2 linked regions of the Algoriphagus sp. Y33 genome follow. The protein of the gene in region 2 interacts with the protein of the main gene of each other region in a pairwise test. Links are inferred from orthologs where the notes say so. Each region holds a gene or a part of one and is shown on either strand. Other genes may lie near its edges.

Region 1 (4,168 bases), 240 kb from region 2 along the record:
TCTGCATATACATTGGCTATACGGAAGATCGGTTCAGTATTTCCGGGGCCAAAAGGCGCCATTTGCTTCAATATATTATAAAACTTGTAATTTATCTGATCTAACAGCAATTCATCATCCACTTCTATCACCGGCTTGCGGTGAACTTCCTCGATTCTACTCTTTACCACCGCCTCAAATTTCTCTTGAAAAGCAGGAACATTCTCCACAGAAAGCGTCAATCCAGCCGCATACATATGACCTCCAAACTGATCCAGTAAATCCGCGCATTCTTCTATTGCCTCATAAATATTAAAATCCACCACAGATCTAGCACTTCCGGTGGCTTTTCCATTTGACTCCGTCAAAATGATCGTGGGCCTGTAGTATTTCTCAATACAGCGGCTGGCGACGATTCCGATTACGCCCTTGTGCCAATCCTCTTTAAAAAGCACAGTAGAATTCCACATGGTCAGTTCTTCGCGGGAAGCAATCATCTCAAAGGCTTCCTTTGTGATGTTCTCATCAAAATTCCTTCGGGTGGCATTCACTTCGTCCACGACTTTGGCCCGTTCCATCGCCCCTTCCAAATCTGAAGAAATAAGTAACTCCACGGATGCCTTGGCATGTTCCAATCTTCCTGAAGCATTTATTCTCGGGCCAATTTTGAATACCACGTCAGAGATGCCTATGTCCTTTTCCAAATTGCTGCTCAACATTAAGGCTTTCAATCCCGGACGGGGTGTATTATTTATCCGATCGAGTCCATAATAAGCAAGAATTCTATTTTCACCGGTGATCGGAACAATGTCCGCCGCGATACTTACTGCTACCAGATCCAGATAGGCATCCAACTGAGAACTGTCGATTCCACGTTTTGCAGCTATAGCCTGGATCAATTTGAAGCCAACACCGGCACCGCTAAGTTCTTTGTAGGGATAATTGCAATCGCTGCGTTTGGCATCCAAGACTGCCACAGCAGCGGGCAGTTCATCTCCCGGAGTGTGGTGATCGCAGATAATAAAATCAATTCCTAGCTGTGAGGCTAAAGCAACCTTCTCTATAGCCTTAATACCACAATCCAGCGCAATGATCAACTTAATATTATTCTCAGCGGCAAATCGAACACCTTTTTCCGATATGCCATAGCCCTCCTTATAGCGATCAGGGATATAAAAAACCACATCGGGATAGAACGTCTTCAGGAAACCGTACATCAGTGCCACTGCGGTGGTACCATCCACATCATAATCTCCATAAACCATGATCTTCTCTTCACCTGCAATCGCCTCCTGGATTCTGTCCACAGCCTCAGCCATATCTTTCATCAGAAAAGGATCGTGCAACTGAACCAAAGATGGCCGGAAGTAACTCTTTGCCTGTTCAAAACTGCCCACTCCACGATTAATCAGCATGTTTGCCAATGTTGGATTGACATTGATCTCCTTGCTCAGGCGATCTATTGCCAATTGTGAGGTTTTGGGCTTTTGTTTCCAGAGGTACTCCATGAAGCTAATTTAGTAAACTAAGATTATTGTGATTTATAAATTAAAAGTATTGGTTCTATAATCGGCTATGGAAGCCTAAAAGTTTACTCCAAACCAAAAAAAGCTAGCCTTTTTCCCTCTTGTATTTTCCCCAAAAATAAACCGGAAAAACAAGCGCTTTAAGTTTCCAATCATTCCGCTCGGCTAATGTCAGTCCGGTATCCTCATGAACAGCACGGTACATCCTCCCCGCAAAGAGACAATGCCCTGTCAATAACACAAATACGGCGGCGTAAATAATCAATTCTGTCACTTGAGTTGTAAGGTATTAAAGTTGTAAGGTACCGATTCTCAATTCTATTTGTCTTAAGTCTAATATCTTATCAAACCTTCCGCAAAATCAACGCAGCCCAATTATCCCTGCTTTGCTGAGAGATCAATTCCAATCCCAAGGGTCTTGCGCAATCGTTCAAATCCTCAATATCTTCTGTATAAAAGCCACTGAGCAACAAGTAACCGCTGGCCTTCAGCAAATCCACATAAATGCTCATTTCATCCAAAAGGACATTTTTATTGATATTGGCCAAGACGATGTCAAACTCGCCTAGCGGATTCACTTCCCGGATCGTCCCCAATTCCATTCGGGTAGTCAATCCATTTAGGTCAAAATTCTCGTTTCCATTATCCACACACCAATCATCAATATCAAACGCTTTGACCTCACTGGCTCCAAGCAAATGCGCCATCACAGCGAGGATTCCTGTACCCGATCCCACATCCAACACTCTTTTACCCAAGTGATCGATTTCCCCCTGATGACGAAGCATCTGGAAGGTAGTAGCATGGTGCCCAGTACCAAAAGACATTTTTGGATTGATCACAATCTCATACTTAAAATCAGGTTTGCTTGGGTGAAAAGAAGCCCGCACATACACGAGGTCGTCCACAACGATAGGATCATAATTTTTCTCCCATTCTTCATTCCAGTTGACCTTGGGCATTACACCTTCTTCCAGGGTGATTTCGGCCTTCTCTTTATACTGGGCTATCACCTCATCAAAGGACTGACGGTCAAAATCAGATTCCAGTGTATAAGCATCGATTCCCTCCTCAGTTTCGAGAAAGGAATCAAAGCCCAACATAGATAATTCAGCAATAAGGATTTCCCGGAATTCTTCCAGGCACTTGATTCTAAACTCCAGGTAATCCATTTTTATTAGAAGGATTTGATAATATCTACGAAATCACGAGACTTCAGTGATGCTCCACCGATCAATCCGCCATCTACATCAGGCTTAGCAAAAAGCTCCTGCGCATTTTTTGGATTGCAGCTACCTCCATAAAGGATTGACGTATTATCTGCGATGTCCTTTCCATATTTGGAAGCGATGTGTCTTCTCAAGGCTGCATGCATATCCTGGGCTTCCTCAGAACTGGCAGTCTTACCTGTTCCGATAGCCCAGATCGGCTCATAAGCAATCACAACTTTAGAAAAATCCTCAGGACTTAAGTCAAAAAGACCTTCTGTCAACTGAAATTTCACATTTGGCTCATGTGTACCGGCAGTTCGAACCTCAAGGGATTCTCCACAACAGAAGATTGGAATCAAGCCATTTGCCAAAGCAAGCTTCACTTTTGCGGCAAGCATTTCATTGCCTTCTTTGAAATATTCCCGACGCTCACTATGTCCAATGATCACGTATTGCACGCCAAAAGAAGCTAGTATCTTGGCAGAGATCTCTCCTGTAAATGCCCCTGCTTCTTTATCAGAGCAGTTCTGAGCTCCAATAAACACACTTTTTGATTCTCCTATGAGTTTTTTAACAGGGAAAATATGGGGAAAAGGAGGATTAAGTACTGCGATAGCATCTCCGGAATGCTCGTCCTTGATCATGTTTAATATTTCGGAAGTAAGGGTCTGACCTTCTTCGAAAGTCATGTTCATTTTCCAGTTGCCGGCTACGATTTTCTTACGCATAATGTGTTTTGAAAATTTAATAAGGTTTGATAAAAAAGAAACTAGGGATAATTTGGTCTAAAATTACGGAAAATGTCCAGTTGGGGAAAATATAAGCCAAATGAGTCAGGAAAAAACTCCTGGTCCCGGGAGGAAGCTTTTGAAAAGCTCACAACCTTCTGCGCCTATCAGGATCGCTGCCCTTGGGAAATCCGTCGCAAACTCTACGAAAAAGGCATAAAGGATGAGCTTGCTGAGCAATTAATCGCTGAATTGATTGACGAAGAATTTGTGGATGAAGAGCGCTATGCAAGAGCCTTTGCCAGAGGCAAATTCAGACTGAAAAAATGGGGGAGAAACCGCATCCGAATGGAGCTGAAAATGCGGGAAATTTCCGAGGAACTCATCCGAAAGGGAATTTCCGAAATCGATCCGGAGGAATATTTCGATACCCTTTTGACCCAAACCGAGAAAAAGTGGGAAAGCACGCATGAAGCTGATGACTACAAAAAGAAATTCAAAGTCACTCAATACCTGATAAACAAGGGCTTTGAGATGGATCTGGTGAAAGAAGCTTGGGATAGTTTGCAGTCGCAGTGATCAGTCGCAGTAGTAAGTCGCAGTCATCAACTTTGGCGTCATTGCGAGGAACGAAGCAATCCCTTTAGAAAGACTTTTGGGTTCCGTCATTGCGAGGAACAGCCTGCGCCGATGAGTCGGGGAAGCAATCCCGTTTTAGCTCATT
Region 2 (4,321 bases):
AGCTACGCCTTCTTTCAATGCTTTAGGAGCAGAGTCAACTAGTTCTTTAGCCTCTTTAAGACCAAGACCTGTCAATTCTTTTACAAGCTTAACAACTGCCAGCTTTGATCCACCGGCAGCTTTCAAGATCACGTCAAAAGTCGTTTTCTCCTCTTCAGCTGCAGCTTCACCGGCACCAGCGCCACCAGCTACAACTACTGCACCTGCAGCAGCTGGCTCGATGCCATACTGATCCTTAAGTATATCTGTCAATTCTTTAACCTCTTTTACAGTCAAGTTTACCAACTGATCTGCAAGTTGCGTAAGATCTGCCATTGTATTTGAAATTTAATATTTATTTGAATGATTTTTTTTAACTTATTTTTCTTCTCTATCAGCAAGCGTCTTAAGCACACCAGTAATATTGTTCTGGCCACTTTGCAATGCTGAGATAAGATTCATCGCAGGAGACTGTAGCAAGCTGATTAGATCGCCCAACAATTCTTCCCTTGACTTCAACTTAGATAACATCTCTAGGTTCTCTTCACCGATGAAAATATCTGCATCGATAGAGGCGCCTTTGAATGCTGGCTTAGTTGCTTTTTTACCTAATTTTTTTCTGAAATCCAGCAATACATTTGCTGGAAGATTACTCGTCTCTTTTGAGAATATAATTCCGGAGAATCCTTTCAATGCTTTATCTGACAACTCCGTAAAGTCGGCATCTAAATTTTCCAATGCTTTCGTCACCAAGGTGTTTTTGTACACTTTGTACTCCACTCCTTTTTCGTAACAAGCTCTTCTGAATGCATTCACTTGTGCTACAGAAAATCCTGAAGCATCAGTGATATAGAAGAAAGGGTTTTCTTTAAATTTCTCAGTAAGACCGTCGATTATTACTTTTTTTTCGTCTCTAGTCATGATTAAATTCCTTGAATGCTACCCTTGTCCACTGCAATCCCAGGAGACATCGTACTGGATAAATGAATACTCTTGAAATACGTTCCTTTAGAAGATGATGGCTTCAGCTTAGAAATAGTAAGGATAAGTTCTTTAACATTTTCTTCGATCTGCGCAGCAGTGAAGGATGCTTTACCTATACCCGCGTGAATAATCCCAAATTTATCTACTTTGAAATCGATTTTACCCGCTTTTACTTCTCTTACCGCCTTAGCTACATCCAGAGTAACAGTTCCTGATTTAGGGTTTGGCATAAGACCTCTTGGTCCTAATACTCTACCCAATCTACCTACTTTCGCCATTACGTTAGGCATAGTGATGATGACATCAATGTCAGTCCATCCGCCTTCGATTTTAGCTATATAGTCGTCCAAGCCTGCGTAATCTGCACCTGCTTCGGTTGCTTCTGCTACTTTGTCAGGAGTACAAAGAACCAATACTTTGATGTCTTTGCCTGTACCATGAGGAAGCGCAACTACGCCTCTTACCATTTGATCAGCTTTACGTGGATCCACACCCAGACGGATGTCAAGATCTACAGAAGCGTCAAACTTCGTCATAGTAATATCCTTCACGATAGTAGAAGCTGCCTCCAGGGAGTACACTTGGCTTGGGTCGTACTTAGAAAGAGCTTCTTTTTGCTTTTTTGTTAACTTAGCCATTGTTTTTTATTTATACTTCCCAAGGGGCTTTACCAGATACTGTGATTCCCATGCTTCGTGCTGTGCCAGCCACCATTTTCATAGCCGACTCCACTTTGAAAGCATTAAGGTCAGGCATTTTAACCTCCGCTATTTCCTTAACCTGATCCCAGGTCACCGATCCTACCTTCTTACGGTTTGGCTCGGCAGATCCGCTTTTAATTTTCGCAGCCTCTAGCAACAAATTTGCCGCAGGAGGTGTTTTTACTACGAAGTCAAAAGACTTATCTGAATAGATCGTAATCAATACAGGAAGCACTTGGCCCATTTTATCCTGGGTACGTGCATTGTACTGCTTACAGAACTCCATAATGTTCAGACCCTTGGAACCAAGAGCCGGACCTACTGGAGGCGACGGGTTTGCCTGGCCACCTTTCACTTGTAGTTTTAAATAACCAGTGATTTCCTTAGCCATTGCTTAGTCTTGTTTTTCTACTTGTATAAAGTTTAATTCAACAGGAGTATTTCGGCCGAAAATCTTAACCATAACATTAAGTTTTTTCTTCTCCTCAAATATCTCCTCTATAGTTCCGGTAAATCCACTGAAAGGACCGTCCATTACTTTGACAGTCTCTCCGACTATAAATGGTGTATCCAGTTTCTCTGCGAACTCGTCAATCTCTTCCACCTTACCTAAGATACGGTTGATTTCTGACTGACGAAGTGGCTCAGGGGTTTTGGAAGCCCCGCCTGAGTTAGATCCTAAGAAACCGATTACTCCCGGAATACTTGTAATTACGTGATTGGCCTCACCATTGGAGAGATCTGCATTAACTAAAACATATCCGGGAAAGAAGTTTCTCTCTCGGACACGCTTTTTACCGTTACGCATCTCATATACTTTCTCGGAGGGTATTAAGACTTCAGGAATAAAATCCCCAATATCCTGTCTGGTAATTTCATTATCCAAATAGGTCTTAGTTTTTTTCTCCTGTCCCGCTACTACTCTGAGTACGTACCATTTATGTTCAGCCATTCTGTAATGTCAATTCAATTAGAATAAATCATAAAACCATGTCATGATGTTTTCAAATCCCAGATCCACCACCCCTATAAATAGGGCAAAGATCAAGGAAGCGACCAACACCAATACTGCACTGTTTTGAAGAAAAGAGAATTTTGGCCAAGTGACCTTATTCTTCATTTCATCATATGATTCCAGGACAAAGTTTTTTAGATTCATAGTGTACTTAACTTACTGGCACGGGCAGAGAGATTCGAACTCCCATCAACGGTTTTGGAGACCGCTATTCTGCCGTTGAACTATGCCCGTGTAAATGAACGTCCCGCTAAAGGGAACGCAAAATTAGGTATTGATTACTAAAGAAACAAATGCGATCCCAAAATAATTTGAGATCGCATTGTATTAATAGTCAATCAGTGATTGATGATTAGTCAAGAATTTCTGTAACCTGACCGGCTCCTACTGTTCTACCACCTTCACGGATAGCAAAACGAAGACCTTTCTCAAGAGCGACTGCATTAAGCAATGTAACTTCGATAGTCACGTTATCACCAGGCATTACCATCTCAACGTTCTCAGGAAGTTTAATCTCACCTGTCACGTCTGTAGTTCTAAGGTAGAACTGTGGACGGTATTTGTTGAAGAATGGTGTGTGACGTCCACCTTCTTCTTTTGAAAGAACGTAAACTTCAGCGTTGAAGTGAGAGTGAGGCTTCACAGATCCTGGCTTACAGATAATCATACCACGCTTGATTTGTGATTTTTCAATACCTCTTAGCAATAGACCCACGTTATCACCAGCTTCACCTCTGTCAAGGATCTTACGGAACATCTCAACACCGGTAACAGTAGATTTAAGGCCTTCAGCACCCATACCGATGATGTCAACTGCTTCTCCGGAGTTTACAACACCTCTTTCGATTCTACCGGTAGCTACAGTACCACGACCAGTGATCGAGAACACATCTTCTACAGGCATCAAGAAGTCTTTGTCAATAGCTCTCTCAGGAAGTGGAATGTAAGAATCAACAGCATTCATCAATTCCATTACAGTATCAACCCACTTTGCTTCACCATTCAATGCACCAAGTGCAGAACCAGCGATTACCGGGATATTGTCACCGTCAAATTCATAGAAAGAAAGTAGCTCTCTGATTTCCATCTCCACAAGCTCAAGAAGCTCAGGATCATCCACCATATCCACTTTGTTCATAAATACTACTAGCTGAGGTACACCTACCTGACGGGCCAAAAGGATATGCTCTCTAGTTTGAGGCATAGGTCCATCTGTAGCTGCTACCACTAGAATAGCACCGTCCATTTGGGCAGCACCCGTTACCATGTTCTTAACGTAATCAGCGTGACCAGGGCAATCTACGTGAGCGTAGTGTCTGTTTTCAGTTTGATATTCTACGTGAGAGGTGTTAATGGTGATACCTCTTTCTTTCTCTTCCGGTGCGTTATCGATAGAAGAAAAGTCTCTTAATTCAGATAGACCCTTACTAGCCAGTACGGTAGTGATGGCAGCAGTCAAAGTGGTCTTTCCATGATCTACGTGACCAATCGTACCGATATTAACGTGCGGCTTGGAACGGTCGAATTGTGCTTTTGCCATGCGTGAAAATCCTCAGTTTAAGTTTAAAGATATATTAATTTTTTTTTCCTTATTAAGCCGAAATGAGCCAACGAGGGGATTTGAACCCCTGACCCCTTCCTT

The links.
Region 1: the proteins of rplK (region 2) and prmA interact in binary tests that used the Escherichia coli proteins (3 or more experiments, as listed by UniProt). The link is inferred for Algoriphagus sp. Y33 from one-to-one orthologs.

What each region holds. Positions count from the first base shown.
Region 1 is NZ_CP061947.1:4,905,579-4,909,746, forward strand. The notes cover bases 764-3,604. They hold prmA (50S ribosomal protein L11 methyltransferase), read right to left. Parts: upstream 2,678-3,604; coding sequence 1,850-2,677; downstream 764-1,849. Other genes in these bases: recJ (single-stranded-DNA-specific exonuclease RecJ), read right to left, coding at 764-1,487; tpiA (triose-phosphate isomerase), read right to left, coding at 2,683-3,444; ID165_RS19985 (regulatory protein RecX), read left to right, coding at 3,517-3,604. Outside these bases: more of recJ, read right to left, coding at 1-763; more of ID165_RS19985, read left to right, coding at 3,605-4,023. UniProt on the Escherichia coli protein: Methylates ribosomal protein L11.
Region 2 is NZ_CP061947.1:4,668,228-4,672,548, forward strand. What follows is about bases 334-3,327. They hold rplK (50S ribosomal protein L11), read right to left. Parts: upstream 2,056-3,327; coding sequence 1,612-2,055; downstream 334-1,611. Other genes in these bases: rplJ (50S ribosomal protein L10), read right to left, coding at 358-900; rplA (50S ribosomal protein L1), read right to left, coding at 903-1,601; nusG (transcription termination/antitermination protein NusG), read right to left, coding at 2,059-2,616; secE (preprotein translocase subunit SecE), read right to left, coding at 2,635-2,823; tuf (elongation factor Tu), read right to left, coding at 3,032-3,327. Outside these bases: rplL (50S ribosomal protein L7/L12), read right to left, coding at 1-315; more of tuf, read right to left, coding at 3,328-4,219. UniProt on the Escherichia coli protein: Forms part of the ribosomal stalk which helps the ribosome interact with GTP-bound translation factors.